Regions from separate parts of the Nocardioides hankookensis genome, predicted to be linked through region 1. Evidence: predicted binding sites of a transcription regulator. Region 1 holds the regulator's gene; each other region holds the start of a gene.
The links. Region 1 encodes LexA, which represses DNA repair genes until DNA is damaged. Its sites were predicted from a motif close to TCGAACANNTGTTCGA; they were not measured.

Region 2: a site for LexA is predicted at 2,099-2,114, ahead of recA (recombinase RecA). Genes of this name have one in related genera too.
Region 3: a site for LexA is predicted at 1,742-1,757, ahead of ruvC (crossover junction endodeoxyribonuclease RuvC). Genes of this name have one in related genera too.
Region 4: a site for LexA is predicted at 1,448-1,463, ahead of ACFPYL_RS10435 (HNH endonuclease signature motif containing protein). Genes of this name have one in related genera too.

The regions. Positions count from the first base shown of each region.
Region 1 is NZ_JBHSRJ010000009.1:845,135-848,667, reverse strand. Features, by position in the region: gene ACFPYL_RS23745 (alkaline phosphatase D family protein) at 1-43, opposite strand, end outside; gene ACFPYL_RS23740 (phosphatase PAP2 family protein) at 53-886, opposite strand; gene lexA (transcriptional repressor LexA) at 997-1,716, opposite strand; gene ACFPYL_RS23730 (LysM peptidoglycan-binding domain-containing protein) at 1,974-2,324, shown strand; gene ACFPYL_RS23725 (DUF3052 domain-containing protein) at 2,444-2,863, shown strand; gene ACFPYL_RS23720 (hypothetical protein) at 2,860-3,216, opposite strand; gene ACFPYL_RS23715 (ATP-binding protein) at 3,308-3,533, shown strand, end outside.
Region 2 is NZ_JBHSRJ010000008.1:161,356-164,888, forward strand. Features, by position in the region: gene ACFPYL_RS18220 (phosphoribosyltransferase) at 1-134, opposite strand, end outside; gene ACFPYL_RS18225 (regulatory protein RecX) at 161-790, opposite strand; gene recA (recombinase RecA) at 916-1,965, opposite strand; gene ACFPYL_RS18235 (sensor histidine kinase) at 2,142-3,281, opposite strand; gene ACFPYL_RS18240 (response regulator transcription factor) at 3,278-3,533, opposite strand, start outside.
Region 3 is NZ_JBHSRJ010000008.1:101,950-105,482, reverse strand. Features, by position in the region: gene ACFPYL_RS17945 (serine hydrolase domain-containing protein) at 1-169, opposite strand, end outside; gene pdxT (pyridoxal 5'-phosphate synthase glutaminase subunit PdxT) at 195-788, shown strand; gene ACFPYL_RS17935 (YebC/PmpR family DNA-binding transcriptional regulator) at 804-1,583, shown strand; gene ruvC (crossover junction endodeoxyribonuclease RuvC) at 1,783-2,316, shown strand; gene ruvA (Holliday junction branch migration protein RuvA) at 2,313-2,906, shown strand; gene ruvB (Holliday junction branch migration DNA helicase RuvB) at 2,903-3,533, shown strand, end outside.
Region 4 is NZ_JBHSRJ010000004.1:828,601-832,133, reverse strand. Features, by position in the region: gene ACFPYL_RS10445 (aldo/keto reductase family protein) at 1-624, opposite strand, end outside; gene ACFPYL_RS10440 (hypothetical protein) at 765-1,325, opposite strand; gene ACFPYL_RS10435 (HNH endonuclease signature motif containing protein) at 1,536-2,723, shown strand; gene ACFPYL_RS10430 (hypothetical protein) at 2,809-3,123, shown strand; gene paaE (1,2-phenylacetyl-CoA epoxidase subunit PaaE) at 3,111-3,533, opposite strand, start outside.

The DNA.
Region 1 (3,533 bases):
CGGTGCGTCGGCGCAGCGAGAGGCGGTCTGGGGTGATCGGCATGGTCACGACCTACCCAACGACCGGCGGCTCCTCACGTGACGCGGGCGCGAGCGCCGAGAGTTCATCCGACGTTCGTCTGAGTCGTGCCGGCCACAGCGACGGCAGCGGGATCCGGCCGATCGCGCGGGCGGCCGCCCAGCCGACCAGGATGACCAGCCAGCCGACCAGGGCGTCGATCACCCAGTGGTTGCCGGTGCCGACGATGACGATCGCGGTGCCGACGGCGTACGCCCAGCCCAGCACGCGCACCCACTTGCGGGTCGCGTAGACCTGCAGCGCCAGCGCCACCCACAGCGACCAGCCGGCATGCAGGGAGGGGAACGCCGCCAGCTCGTTGGTCAGCCCGCCGAGCCCGCGCGGTGCCGAGGCGTCGCCGCCCCACCAGCCGTCGGCCGCGTGCAGGCTGAGCACGTCGACGTACCCGCTGATGAAGCGCGGCGGCGCCGTCGGCATCATCAGGTACGCCGCCAGGCCGAGCAGCGTGCCGATCACCAGCGCACGCCGGGCCGGCCCGTAGCGGTCGGCGCCCAGGCGCCAGAGCCAGATCAGCACGGCCGCGGTGACGACGTAGTGCAGCGACGCGTACCAGTAGCTGCCGATGAGGCCGACCACGCGGTGGTCGGTGAAGAGCTGGTTGAGCGGGACCTCCCAGCTGATCCCGAGGAGGTCCTCGATGTGCAGCAGGTCGTTGGCCCGGTCGAGAGCCGGCTGCATGCTGGTGTTGGCCAGCAGTCGGGCCAGGCTGTAGAAGACCCAGAGCGCGAGGATCAGCAGCAGCTCCAGAAGGGCGCGGGCCCAGCCGGGGACCGTCCGTTCGCGTGCAAGCGCAGGTGCCGTCGTCACAGCACCAGCGTCTTCCATCGGCCCTCCCGTGCCATCAGGGATCCTCCCCTGTTACCAACGTCAGGGTCGGATCAGGGGATTCCCAGGGGAAGCCAGAAATTCACGAGCGATCAAACCCTGCGCAGCACCGCCGTCACCTTTCCCAAGATGGTGGCGTGGGTGCCGTCGATGGGATCGTAGTTCGGGTTGTGCGGCAGGAGCCACACCTTTCCGTCCTTGCGCTGCAGGGTCTTGACCGTGGCCTCGCCGTCGAGGAGCGCCGCGACGATCTCGCCGTTCTCGGCGGTCTGCTCCTTGCGGATGACCACGTAGTCGCCGTCGCAGATGGCCGCCTCGACCATCGAGTCGCCGGAGACCTCGAGCAGGAACAGCTCGCCCTCGCCGACCAGCTGCCGCGGCAGCGGGAAGACCTCGTCGTACGTCTCCTCGGCCAGGATGGGCCCGCCGGCGGCGATCCGGCCGACCAGGGGGACGTACGACGCGGCCGGGACGGTGTCGCCGATCCCGGTCTCGTCGGTGGTCGACTCGTCGGCGCTGCCGAGCGAGCGCCGGGCCGCCATCACCTCGGGGAGGAACACCTCGAGGGCGCGCGGCCGGTTGGGGTCGCGCTTGAGGTAGCCCTTCTCCTCGAGCACCTTCAGCTGGTGGGCGACGCTCGAGGAGCTGGTGAGCCCCACCGCTTCGCCGATCTCGCGCATGCTGGGCGGGTAGCCCCGCTTCTCGATCGAGTCCTTGATCGTCTGCAGGACGCGCTGCTGGCGCGGGGTGAGCCCGGTGGCATCGGCCGGCCCGTCGGGCAGCTCGCGCACCGTATCCATCTTCTTGGCCATGGGCCCACGCTAGCCATCCCGGCCGCCGGGTTCAAACATTTGTTCGAACGGGCGTGTCGGGCTCCGCCGCCTCGGAACGGCTCGAACAAATGTTCGCCCGGGGCCTTGCGTCGTTCGAACAGGTGCTCTAACGTCGTACACACGTTCGATCGAACACCTGATCGAGACGGCGGTCCAGACAGCTGCGGAGCGACTGTCGGTGGCTCCCTCTAGAACTGGTGTCATCGAGAAGGCCACTTCCCCCAGGAGCCAAGCACATGAGCACCATGACGATCGACCAGATGTTCCACTCGAAGCCCGCCGCCCGGCCGCGCAGCACTGTCCGGCTGACCCGCCGCGGCCGCGTCGTGGTCGTGCTCCTCGGTCTGCTGGTGGCCCTCGCCGTCGGCATCGTCGTCGCCTCCGGCTCCGTGGCCACCGACCACGCCGGCACACCCGAGCCCACCGCGGTGGTGCTCGTCGGCACCGGCGACACCCTGTGGGACATCGCCTCCGCGGCCGCCGACGACGGCGACGTCGACGCGATGATCGACCGCATCCAGAAGCTCAACGCGCTCGACTCCGGCATGCTCATCGCCGGCCAGCGCCTGCTGATCCCGGTCGACTGACTCGGACGACCACACAGATCTCGTCGAGCGATTCGACCCCGCTCGACGGACCGGGGAAGACGAGGGGCGGAGCCGACAGGCTCCGCCCCTCGCGGCATTTCGACCCCTACGCTTCCGGCATGGCCGGCTACTCGGGCACCCCGCTGGTGCGCAAGCTGGGGATCAAGGACGAGCACCTCGTCCTGCTCGACCGTGCACCGGAGGGCTTCGAGCTCGGCGAGACCGCGGCGCGCGTCGTAGGCCGGCTGCCAGCCTCCGGCCTCGACGTCACCCTCACCTTCCAGACCCGGCTGGCCGATCTCGAGGCCCGGTTGCCAGCGGTGTTCGAGCGGACCGTGACCGCCGGGATGGTGTGGACCTGCTGGCCGAAGAAGGCGGCCCGACGCCAGCTCGGCATCGCGAGCGACCTCGACGACAACGCCGTGCGCGAGCTCGGGCTGCGCCTCGGGTGGGTCGACGTGAAGGTCGCGGCGATCGACGACACCTGGTCGGGCCTGAAGTTCGTGCGCCGCCTCGCGGACCGTGAGCGCCCGGACTAGCGCGCCGCGCGCCGCCCGCCGATCGGCCGGGGTCCATCCGGCTCGTCGGGAGCCTCGGTCGATGTCGGGGGCTTGGTGATGCCGAGACGGCGCAGCAGCCGGGCGACGAGCATCAGACCGAAGAAGAGGCATGCGACCGCGCCGATCGAGGCGATCGCCAGGAAGATCCACGCCTGGGAGTCGCCGCCGCGTGCCGTGGAGCCGAAGTCGACGGCGGCGTACACGAGGTAGCCCCACGCCACCACCGACAACGTGATGCCGAGCGCCAGCGCGAGCAGGGCCGGGCGGGACGTGGTCTTCTTGCGCGGTCCGCGGCGCGACCCCGCCCGCTTGCCCCCGGTCGCACCCGTCACTGACCCCGCCTCACGGGGCCATTGTGGCCGATCGACCCTGACCGGTCGCGACGCCCCACGGTACCCGGAGGCTTGATCTACGCTGTCGAGCGTGGGGGACTACCGCGAGGGTTCGGTTCCCGTCGGTCTTGCCAGCGCGGCCGACGTCGATGCGGTCGCGCGGTCGCTCGTGCGCGAGCTGCTCGCCCTGCCCGACGTACGCGCGGTCGGGGTCGCCCTGGTCGAGGGCGGCGGTCGCCGGCTCCGCTTCCTGCCGGCCTCCCCGGCCGGGGCTCGTGCCGACTGGTGCCACATCGACGCCTACGACGACGTCCCGC
Region 2 (3,533 bases), on a different contig from region 1:
ATCCCCAGGCCGAGACCGCCGCGGGCGATCGAGAGGACCAGGTCGGGCTCGTAGCCCGAGTCGACGACCTGCTGGGCCAGGTCCCGCACCGCGGTGCCGAACATCTCGTACGTCAGGATCTCGCGCTCCGCCACAGGAGCATTCTGTCGGGTCGGACCCGCTAGTCGTCCAGCCCCTCGCGACCCGCGTTGGACAGCTCGTCGCGGACGACGGCGAACGCCAGGCCCGAGCCGTAGCCCTTGCGGGCGAGCATCCCGACCAGGCGACGGGTCGCGACCGTGTCGTCGAAGCGCTCCAGCGAGCGCAGCTTGCGGCGCACCAGCGCGCGGGCCGCGGCCTCCTCGTCGTCGGGATCGATCTCGGCGAGCGCCTCCCGGGCGATCTCGTCGTCGACGCCCTTGCGGCGCAGCTCCTGGGCGAGCGCCCGGGTGGCCAGCCCCTTGCCCGGCTGCCGACTGGCGATCCACGCACGCGCGAACGCCTCGTCGTCGACCAGCCCGACCTCCTCGAACCGGTCGAGCAGCCGGGTCGCGATCTCGGTCGGGACGTTCTTGGCCGCAAGCTTGTCCGCGAGCTCCTTGCGGGTGCGTGCCTGGCCGGTCAGCTGGTCGAGCAGGATCTTGCGCGCGACCGCCTCCGGATCGGCGTCCGGGACCTGGGCCTTGGTGTCCTCGGGCGGCGGCGCGGCCGGGGTGGCGCCCGGACCCGACGTACGTCGTGTCCACGCGTCCACCCCGACCGAGACGTCGCCGGCCCAGTCGGGGGGCGGCCGATTCTCCTCGAAAGTCATCGGTCGGCTTCCCTTCACGGGTCTGAGGGGTCTCGATACGCCACTCGCGGCTTCGTTCCTCAGCCGCGCGGCGACTCGACCTGGCTCCCGGTCTCCGGCCCGCGCGAGCGCGGGCCGGAGGGAGCTCAGAACGAGTCGACGCCGATCGGCTCGTCGGAGAGCGGGGCCTCCTGGTCGACCTGCGGGCCGACGCCGAGCTTCTCGAGGATCTTCTTCTCCAGCTCGTTGGCCAGGTCGGGGTTGTCCTTGAGGAACTTGCGGGAGTTCTCCTTGCCCTGGCCGAGCTGGTCGCCCTCGTAGGTGTACCAGGCGCCCGCCTTGCGGACGAGGCCCGCCTCGACCCCGACGTCGATCAGGCCGCCCTCGCGGCTGATCCCCTTGCCGTACATGATGTCGAACTCCGCCTGCTTGAACGGCGGGGCGACCTTGTTCTTGACGACCTTGACCCGGGTCCGGTTGCCGACCATGTCGGTGCCGTCCTTGAGCGTCTCGATGCGGCGCACGTCGAGGCGGACCGAGGAGTAGAACTTCAGCGCGCGACCACCGGTCGTGGTCTCGGGCGAGCCGAACATCACGCCGATCTTCTCGCGCAGCTGGTTGATGAAGATCGCGGTGGTGCCGGAGTTGTTGAGGGCACCGGTCATCTTGCGCAGCGCCTGGCTCATCAGGCGGGCCTGGAGGCCGACGTGACTGTCACCCATCTCGCCCTCGATCTCCGCGCGCGGCACCAGGGCCGCCACCGAGTCGATGACGATCAGGTCGAGGGCACCGGAGCGGACCAGCATGTCCGCGATCTCCAGCGCCTGCTCACCCGAGTCGGGCTGGGAGACCAGCAGGGCGTCGGTGTCGACGCCGAGGGCCTTCGCGTACTCGGGGTCCAGGGCGTGCTCGGCGTCGATGAACGCCACGATGCCGCCGGCCGCCTGGGCGTTGGCCACCGCGTGCAGGGCGACCGTCGTCTTGCCGGAGGACTCCGGGCCGTAGATCTCGACCACCCGGCCGCGAGGCAGGCCGCCGAGGCCCAGCGCGACGTCGAGCGCGATGGATCCGGTCGGGATGATCTCCAGCGGGGCGCGGGTCTCGTCGCCGAGGCGCATCACCGAGCCCTTGCCGAACTGACGCTCGATGTTGGCGAGTGCGGCGTCCAGCGCCTTGTCGCGGTCTCCACCAGCCATGGTGTGTGTCCTTGTCTCTCGTCGGGTGTCAGGCACGTCTGCGACGCTAGAGCGAGCCACCGACAGCGCCTGATCAGCGCTGACACCGCTGTGGAGAACCTCGTCCGCGTCGTGCCTGTGGACACAACCTAGCCCGAACACCTGTTCGACAGGCATACGTCGACCGGCGTGTCGCGTCAGGCCGGCAGGCGCACCAGGAACCGGCAGCCGGCGGGCACCGGCTCGCCGACGTTCTCGACCCGCACGATGCCCTGGTGGGCCTCGACGATCCCCTTGACGATCGCCAGCCCGAGGCCGGCGCCGCGCGCGCCGAGCGCCCCGAGGGCGGGCTCCGGCGTGCGCGCCGACTCCCCGCGCCAGGCCAGGTCGAAGACCCGCACCATGTCCTCCTCGGAGAGGCCGCCGCACTCGTCGCTGACGCTCAGCTCGACGCCGTCGGGCAGCGCGCGGCCGCGGATCTCGACGACGCCGTCGGCGGGCGTGTGCCGGATCGCGTTCATGATCAGGTTGGTCATCACCCGCGACATCCCGGCCGCGTCGGCGGTGAGGACGATGCCGTCCTCGACGCTGCCGCCGAGCCGCACGCTGCGGGCCCGGGCCACCGGGTCGGCACCGGCGATCGCCTCGCTCACCAGGTCGCGCAGCATCACGGGCTCCGGGGTGATCCGCAGGACGCCGGCGTGGATGCGGGAGAGCTCGAAGAGGTCGTCGACCATCCGGACCATCCGGTCCACCTCGGCCCGGATCTGCCGGTGGTAGCGCTCCGGGTCGACCGCCATCCCGTCCTCGAGCGCCTCGGTCATCGCGAGCATCCCGGCCAGAGGGGTGCGCAGGTCGTGGGAGACCCACGAGATCAGCTCGCGGCGCGCCTCCTCGAGACGCGCCTCGCGCAGCCGCGACTCCTCGAGCCGCTCGCTGGTGCGGGCCAGCTCCTCCGAGAGCGCCTGCAGCTCGCTCGGCCCGCGGCTGACCGCGACATACGACCCGTGCGCGTCGAGCCGTCGCGCGTCCTCGCGCAGCGCCTCGGACCAGCGCGAGATCGCGACGCCGACGGCGATCGCCACCATGAGGGACACGAAGCCCGCGACGCCCGCGACGAGGGCGATCACGCGCCAGTCGTGGGCGGAGATGAACATCAGCCGCGCCGCGGCGACCACGCCGAGCAGCACGGAGCCGATCGAGACGACGACGATCAGGCCGAGCTGCCAGCGGATCGACAGGTGCCGCAGCAGCCAGGCCCCGACGAGCCCGACGAGGCCCACGCCCATCGCGCACAGCGCGGCGACCGCCACGACCTGTGCCTGGTCGCTCGTCATGAGGCAGCCTCCCACCGGTAGCCGACGCCCCAGACCGTCTGGAGCCGTTCGGGGCGCGTCGGATCGCGCTCGACCTTCTCGCGGAGCCGTCGTACGTGCACCGTCACCGTGGAGTGGTCGCCGATGGACCAGCCCCACACGTGGTGGAGCAGCTCCTCGCGCGAGAAGGCGGTACCCGGGTGTGCGAGCAGGAAACGGAGCAGGTCGTACTCCCGCACGGTCAGCGCCAGAGCCGCGCCGCTGCGAGTGGCG
Region 3 (3,533 bases), on a different contig from region 1:
GGAAGCCGAGCTTCGCCGGTGCGGCGGTCGGCCACCCGTCGACGACCCTCGGCACAGACCCGGTGCTGACGGTGACGGCCGGCGAGTCGCTGCCCGCGTCAGAGCTGGCTGGACCGCTCGCGGAGCACCCGCTGAGCAGGACGGTGGTGGCCAGGGCGCCGACGATCATTCGCACGTTCCTAGAATGCACGCTCGTGACGACCATCGGAGTGCTCGCCGTGCAGGGCGACGTGCGTGAGCACGTGCGGATGCTCGACGGCCTCGGGGTCCGGGCGACCACGGTGCGCCGTACGACGGAGCTGGCGGCGTGCGACGGCCTGGTGATCCCGGGCGGTGAGTCGACGACGATGGCCAAGCTCGCCCGCACCTTCGACCTCTTCGAGCCGATCCGCCAGCGGCTCAAGGAGGGGATGCCGGCCTTCGGCACCTGCGCCGGGATGATCATGTTGGCCGACCGCATCGAGGACGGCACCGCCGACCAGGAGACGCTGGGCGGGCTCGACATCACCGTGCGGCGCAACGCCTTCGGGCGCCAGGTCGACTCGTTCGAGGGCGAGCTCGAGTTCGCCGGTCTCACCGAGCCGGTGCAGGCGATCTTCATCCGTGCGCCGTGGGTCGAGGCGGTGGGACCGGAGGTCGACGTGCTCGCACGTGTCGAGCACGGTCCGGCCGCGGGTAGGATCGTCGCGGTCCGTCAGGGTTCGCTGATGGCGACGTCGTTCCACCCGGAGGTGGGTGGCGACTCCCGGGTCCACCGGCAGTTCGTGGATCTGGTGACCGAGGTCTGAGAAGAAGAGGGACGTATGTCTGGCCACTCCAAGTGGGCGACCACCAAGCACAAGAAGGCCGCGATCGACGCCAAGCGCGGCAAGCTGTTCGCCAAGCTGATCAAGAACATCGAGATCGCGGCCAAGATGGGTGGCCCCGACCTCTCCGGCAACCCGACGCTCTACGACGCCGTGCAGAAGGCGAAGAAGCAGTCGGTGCCCAACAAGAACATCGACTCCGCGGTCAAGCGCGGCGGTGGCCTCGACGGCGGTGGCGTCGACTACGAGACGATCATGTACGAGGTCTACGGTCCCCAGGGCGTGGCCCTGCTGGTGGAGTGCCTGACCGACAACCGCAACCGCGCCGCGATGGAGGTCCGCACCGCGGTCACCCGCAACGGCGGCACCATGGCCGACCCGGGCTCCGTCTCCCGCCTCTTCACCCGCAAGGGCGTCGTCGTGGTCGAGAAGAGCCAGGAGCGCGGTGGCAAGCCGTGGGAGGTCTCCGAGGACGACATCCTCGAGGCGACGCTCGACGCCGGTGCCGAGGAGGTCAACGACCACGGCGACAGCTTCGAGATCCAGTCGGAGTCGGGTGACGTCGTCGCCGTACGCACGGCGCTGCAGGCGGCCGGCATCGACTACGAGTCGGCCGAGGTGCAGTTCGTGGCGACCATGGACATCCCGGTGAGCGAGGTCGATGTCGCGGGCAAGGTCTTCCGCCTCGTCGACGCGGTCGACGACCTGGACGACGTCCAGAACGTCTTCAGCAACGCCGACATCCCCGACGACGTGCTCGAGTCCATCGACGCGTGATCGGGGCCGCGTCAGCGGGCCCGATCGTTGGTGGTTGAGCAAGGAGCGCGGCTGAGCTTGCGAAGCCGCGACCGACGCGTCGAAACCCGGTGAGCCGAAAGTCGGCAGTGAGGGCGTGTCGCCGTCGGCCCGGGCGACCCTTGCGGTTAGCGTTGCCTCCGAACAGGTGTTCGGACGGAAGGGCTGACCGATGCGCGTGCTGGGGATCGACCCCGGGCTGACCCGTTGCGGCATGGGCGTGGTCGAGGGCTCGGTCGGTCGGCCGCTCTCCTTGGTCGACGTCAACGTGCTGCGGACGTCCTCGGACCTGCCGGTGCCGGAGCGGCTGGTGACGATCGAGAAGGGTATCGATGCCTGGCTCGACGAGTACCGGCCGGACGCGGTGGCCGTGGAGCGGGTCTTCGCACGATCTGACGTGAGCACCGTGATGGGCACCGCGCAGGCGAGCGGCATCGCGATGGTGTGCGCCGCCCGTCGTGGGCTACCGGTCGCCCTGCACACCCCGAGCGAGGTCAAGGCCGCGGTGTCGGGCAACGGCCGCGCCGACAAGACCCAGGTCGGCGCGATGGTGACCCGGATCCTGCGGCTCGACGCCATGCCGAAGCCGGCCGACGCCGCCGATGCCCTGGCGCTCGCCATCACCCACATCTGGCGCGGAGGCGCCCAGGCCCGGATCGACGCCGCGCTCGCCGGGTCTCGCCAGCCTCGACCGACGATCGGGAGGTCCCGTTGATCGCGTTCGTCCGCGGCCAGGTCGCCGCCGTCACGCTCTCCAGTGCCGTCCTCGAGGTCGGCGGCGTCGGCCTCGAGCTGATGTGCACGCCCGGCACGCTGGCCACGCTCCGTCCCGGCCACACCGCCACGCTGCCGACCAGCATGGTCGTGCGCGAGGACTCGCTGACGCTCTTCGGCTTCGGCGACGAGGACGAGAAGCAGGTCTTCGAGCTCGTGCAGACCGCGTCCGGCGTCGGCCCGAAGGTCGCCCAGGCGATCACGGCGGTCCTGGCGCCCGACGACCTGCGTCGTGCGATCGCGTCCGACGACGTGAAGACGCTGACCCGGGTGCCGGGCATCGGCCAGAAGGGCGCGCAGCGGATCATCCTCGAGCTCAAGGACCGGATCGGCGCCCCGACCGGCGGCCGACCCGCGACCGCTGCCTCGACCGAGTCGTGGCGCGAGCAGGTCCACCAGGGCCTGATGGGTCTGGGTTGGACGACCCGCGACGCCGAGAAGGCGGTCGACGCGGTCGCGCCCGAGGCCGGATCGAGCCCCGACGTCGGCGCGCTGCTGCGTGCCGCCCTGCGCACCCTGAGCAAGGCCTGATCGTGCACGAGGACGACCTGGCCGAGGCGGAGGAGACCTATCTCGCCTCGCTGACCGTGGCCGAGGCCGACGGCGACGAGCGCACCATCGAGGCGGCACTGCGCCCCCGCACCCTCGACGAGGTGGTCGGTCAGGCGCGGGTCCGCGACCAGCTCGGGCTGGTGCTCGAGGCGGCCAGGCTCCGGGGTCGCGCCCCGGACCACGTGCTGCTGTCGGGGCCTCCGGGACTCGGCAAGACCACGCTGGCGATGATCATCGCTGCCGAGATGTCGTCTCCGCTCCGCCTGACGAGCGGCCCCGCCATCACCCACGCCGGGGACCTCGCAGCGATCCTGTCCGGGATGAACGAGGGCGACGTCCTCTTCGTCGACGAGATCCACCGGATGGCGCGGCCGGCCGAGGAGATGCTCTACATGGCGATGGAGGACTTCCGGGTCGACGTCGTCATCGGCAAGGGGCCGGGCGCGACCGCGATCCCGCTCGACATCCCGCCGTTCACCCTGGTCGGCGCCACCACCCGCGCCGGGCTGCTGCCCGGGCCGCTGCGCGACCGGTTCGGCTTCACCGCCCACCTGGAGTTCTACGAGCCGCACGAGCTCGACCTGATCATCCACCGCTCGGCCGGCC
Region 4 (3,533 bases), on a different contig from region 1:
GATCGGCGACCACACGACCTGGCCGATCCCGAGCTCCTCGCTCGTCGGCACCACCTCGGCCTCGATGACCCGCCAGAGCATCGAGTACTGCGGCTGGTTGGAGACCAGCGGGACGTGCAGCTCGCGGGCCAGTGCGTGCGCCGCTCGGATCTCGTCCGCGCGCCACTCGCTCACCCCGATGTAGAGCGCCTTGCCCTGGCGTACGACGTCCGCGAACGCCTCCATCGTCTCCTCGAGCGGCGTCTCGTGGTCGTAGCGGTGCGCCTGGTAGAGGTCGACGTAGTCCGTCTGCAGCCGCTCCAGGCTGCCGTTGATGGACTCGTGGATGTGCTTGCGCGACAGGCCGTGGTCGTTGTGCGCGCCCGGCCCGGTCGGCCAGTAGACCTTGGTGAAGATCTCCAGCCCCTCGCGCCGCTCGCCCTTCAGCGCCTCGCCCAGAACCGTCTCGGCCTTGGTGTTCGCGTAGGTGTCCGCGGTGTCGAAGGTGGTGATCCCCTCGTCCAGCGCGCGTCGTACGCACGCCGTCGCCGCGTCCTCCTCCACCTGGGACCCGTGGGTCAACCAGTTGCCGTACGCGATCTCCGAGATCTTGAGGCCGCTGCTGCCGAGGTTCCGAGTCTTCATGCGTCCGACCTTAGGACCCCGGTGGTCACCGCGCGAGGCGCGCTCGGGTCGGCACCGCCAGCCGGCCTTCCGGCGGTTGAGGAGGGCCGCCAGGCCCGTCTCGAAACCCCGGAAGCCGAGGCAGGGTGTCGAGGTGGCAACTAGAGAGTGGTGATGGTGACGCGCGTGCCGGTGGTGTCCGTGCCGTGCCGCCAGAGCCGGTGCGACCCGTACCGGTAGGTGACGTCGAAGCTCGTCACGTCCACGACGCCTGGCTCGGTCGGCGTGACGGTCATCAGGAGGTAGTCGTCGGATCCGAGCCGCACGTGGGTGACCGGGCGTACGGCGAGGCACAGCTCCTCGGGGATTCCTTCGAGGAGACCGATGACGTCCCGACCACCGGGCGTGCAGACGGAGAACGCGATCGTCGACGCCGACGTATTCTGAGCGAGGTTGGCCTCGACGTCCGTGATGGTCACGTCACCCACGCCGTCGGGTGCGCCCGGAACCGTGATGCCGACGCTCACGGGCGTGCCGACAGTCGCACTGTCGTAGCTGACCACGTTGCCCGGTGCATCGAACAGGCTCGGGTGCGTCCACCACCAGCCGGCTGCGGCGAGGCCGGCGACCGCGATCAACCCGACGACCCCCAGGGCCACCCGTCGGCGCGTGACTCGGGGCCGGCTGCCCGCCGGTGCCGGTGGGTCGACGACGTCGGTCACGGGCTCAGTGTGGCACCCGATCGACCCGCCGTCCTGGGGTTGCAGCCGGTGGTTGAGGTGCGAGGCGCGCTAGCGCCGAGCCTCGAAACCACCTCCCGCGACGTACCGCGAAAAAAATAGACCCGAAGAACTTCTCGAAAGTGTCCACATCCCGGGCAGAACAAGGGTTCTGAGCATCTGATTGTCGGTGGCGAGTGCTTGGGTTGAACCATGACCGCAGCACCCGACACCTCGATGCCGGCCGGCTTCGCCGACCCGGCCGACGAGGTGCTGCGCGAGGTCATCGACACCCTCGACCTGGTCGTCTACGCCGAGGCGCGCCAGCTCGAGCTGGCGGCCCGCTGGGTTGACCTCCACCCGGGCGACGACGTCGACCTCTCGATCCCGTACGGCGAGCGCGACCTGCAGATCGCCGGCGACGGCGCCCCCACGGTGGCGGAGTTCGCCATCGCCGACTTCGCGCTCTCGCTGGGGCTCTCGACCGACGCCGGCCGCACCCTGCTCGGCGACGCGGTCGAGATCCGGCACCGCCTCCCTCGGCTCTGGGACCGCGTGGTCGCCGGGGAGGTCCGGGTCTGGAAGGCGCGCAAGGTCTCCCAGGCGACGCGGTGCCTCCCGCCGGAGGGAGCGGCGTACGTCGACCGCCACCTCGCCCGCGTCGCGCACTCCTGCTCGTACGCGCAGATCGAGAAGGCGGTCGACAAGGCACGGGCCGCGCTCGACCCGGCCGCCGTCGAGGCGGAGCGCCTGGCCCGCTCGGACGAGCGCTACTTCCGGATCCGCACGGACGAGCTGACGACCGACGGGCTCGTGCACGTGGACGGGCTGCTCGACCTCCCGGCCGCGCTGGCCCTCGAGTCGGCGATCTCCGAACGCGCCCACGACCTGCTCGACACCGACCCCACCCTCCCGATCGACCACCGCCGCGCAATGGCCGCCGGCATGCTGGGCTCCGCCGACCACGCGACCGAGATCGTCATCTACGCCCACACCCGCCCGGACGGGCACGAGCTGGTCGACGTCGTCAACACCCGCTCGATCGTGACCACCGACGAGCTCGTCGAGTGGTGCAGCCTCGCCGGCGCCCGGGTGACGCTGAGGCCCGTGATCGACCTCGCCGCCGAGCTGACCACCGATCGCTACGCACCGACTCCCCGCCAGCACGAGCAGGCGATCCTGCTCAACCCGACCTGCGTCTTCCCGCACTGCTCGCGCCCGTCCCGCGGCTGCGACCTCGACCACATCGTGCCTTGGCCGCTCGGCCCGACGACGTCCGCCAACCTCGCCCCGCTCTGCCGGGGCCACCACCGCCTCAAGACCCACGGCGGCTGGAGCTACGTCCGCACCGGCACCACCGACTTCCTGTGGACCAGTCCCTCCGGACGACATCTCCGCTGACCACACCCCGCCGGCCACGGCCGGTGGGGCCAGAGGCACGCGCTCCAGGCGTAGGCTCGCCTGCCGACGACGACAGGGGTGGGACATGGTGGCGAGCAAGTCCGCTCGGGAGCGTAAGGCGGCGGTCGAGGTCGGGCCGCTGGCCACGGTGAAGATCGACCTCGGCGCGGACAAGCAGTTCCTCTACAAGATCACCTGCACGACCTGCACGGCGAAGGGCCACCGCAAGTGGTCGACGCACCGGTCGGGCGAGGACAACGGCTACCTGGCGGCGATGGACCGGTGGATCTTCCACCTGACCGAGAAGCACGCGGGCGCCGAGGCGCCGTGCCTCGCCTACCTGGGGGCCGCCCAGCAGCGCCTGCACGAGCGGCGCGAGCAGGGCACTCAGCCGTCGTAGTCGAGCACGACCTCGGCAGACGTCGGGTGCGCCTGGCAGGTGAGCACGTAGCCGCGCTCGATCTCGTCCGGCTCGAGGGCGTAGTTGGCGTCCATCGCGACGGTGCCGGCGACCAGCCGCGCCCGGCAGGTGCCGCAGACGCCGCCCTTGCAGGCGAACGGCAGGTCGGAGCGTACGGCGACCGCCGCGTCCAGCACCGGCTCGCCGTCGGGCCGGAGGTCGAACGACGAGGACCGGCCGCCGAGTCGGACCGTGACCTGCGCGGCACCGTCGACCGCACCGGCGAGGTCGGCGACCGGCGCCCGCGGGACCGGGTCGGCGTGGAAGAGCTCGCTGTGCACCTGCGCGTCCGGGACCCCGAGGTCGGCGACCGTCGCGCGCAGCTCGACGAGCATCTGCTGCGGCCCGCA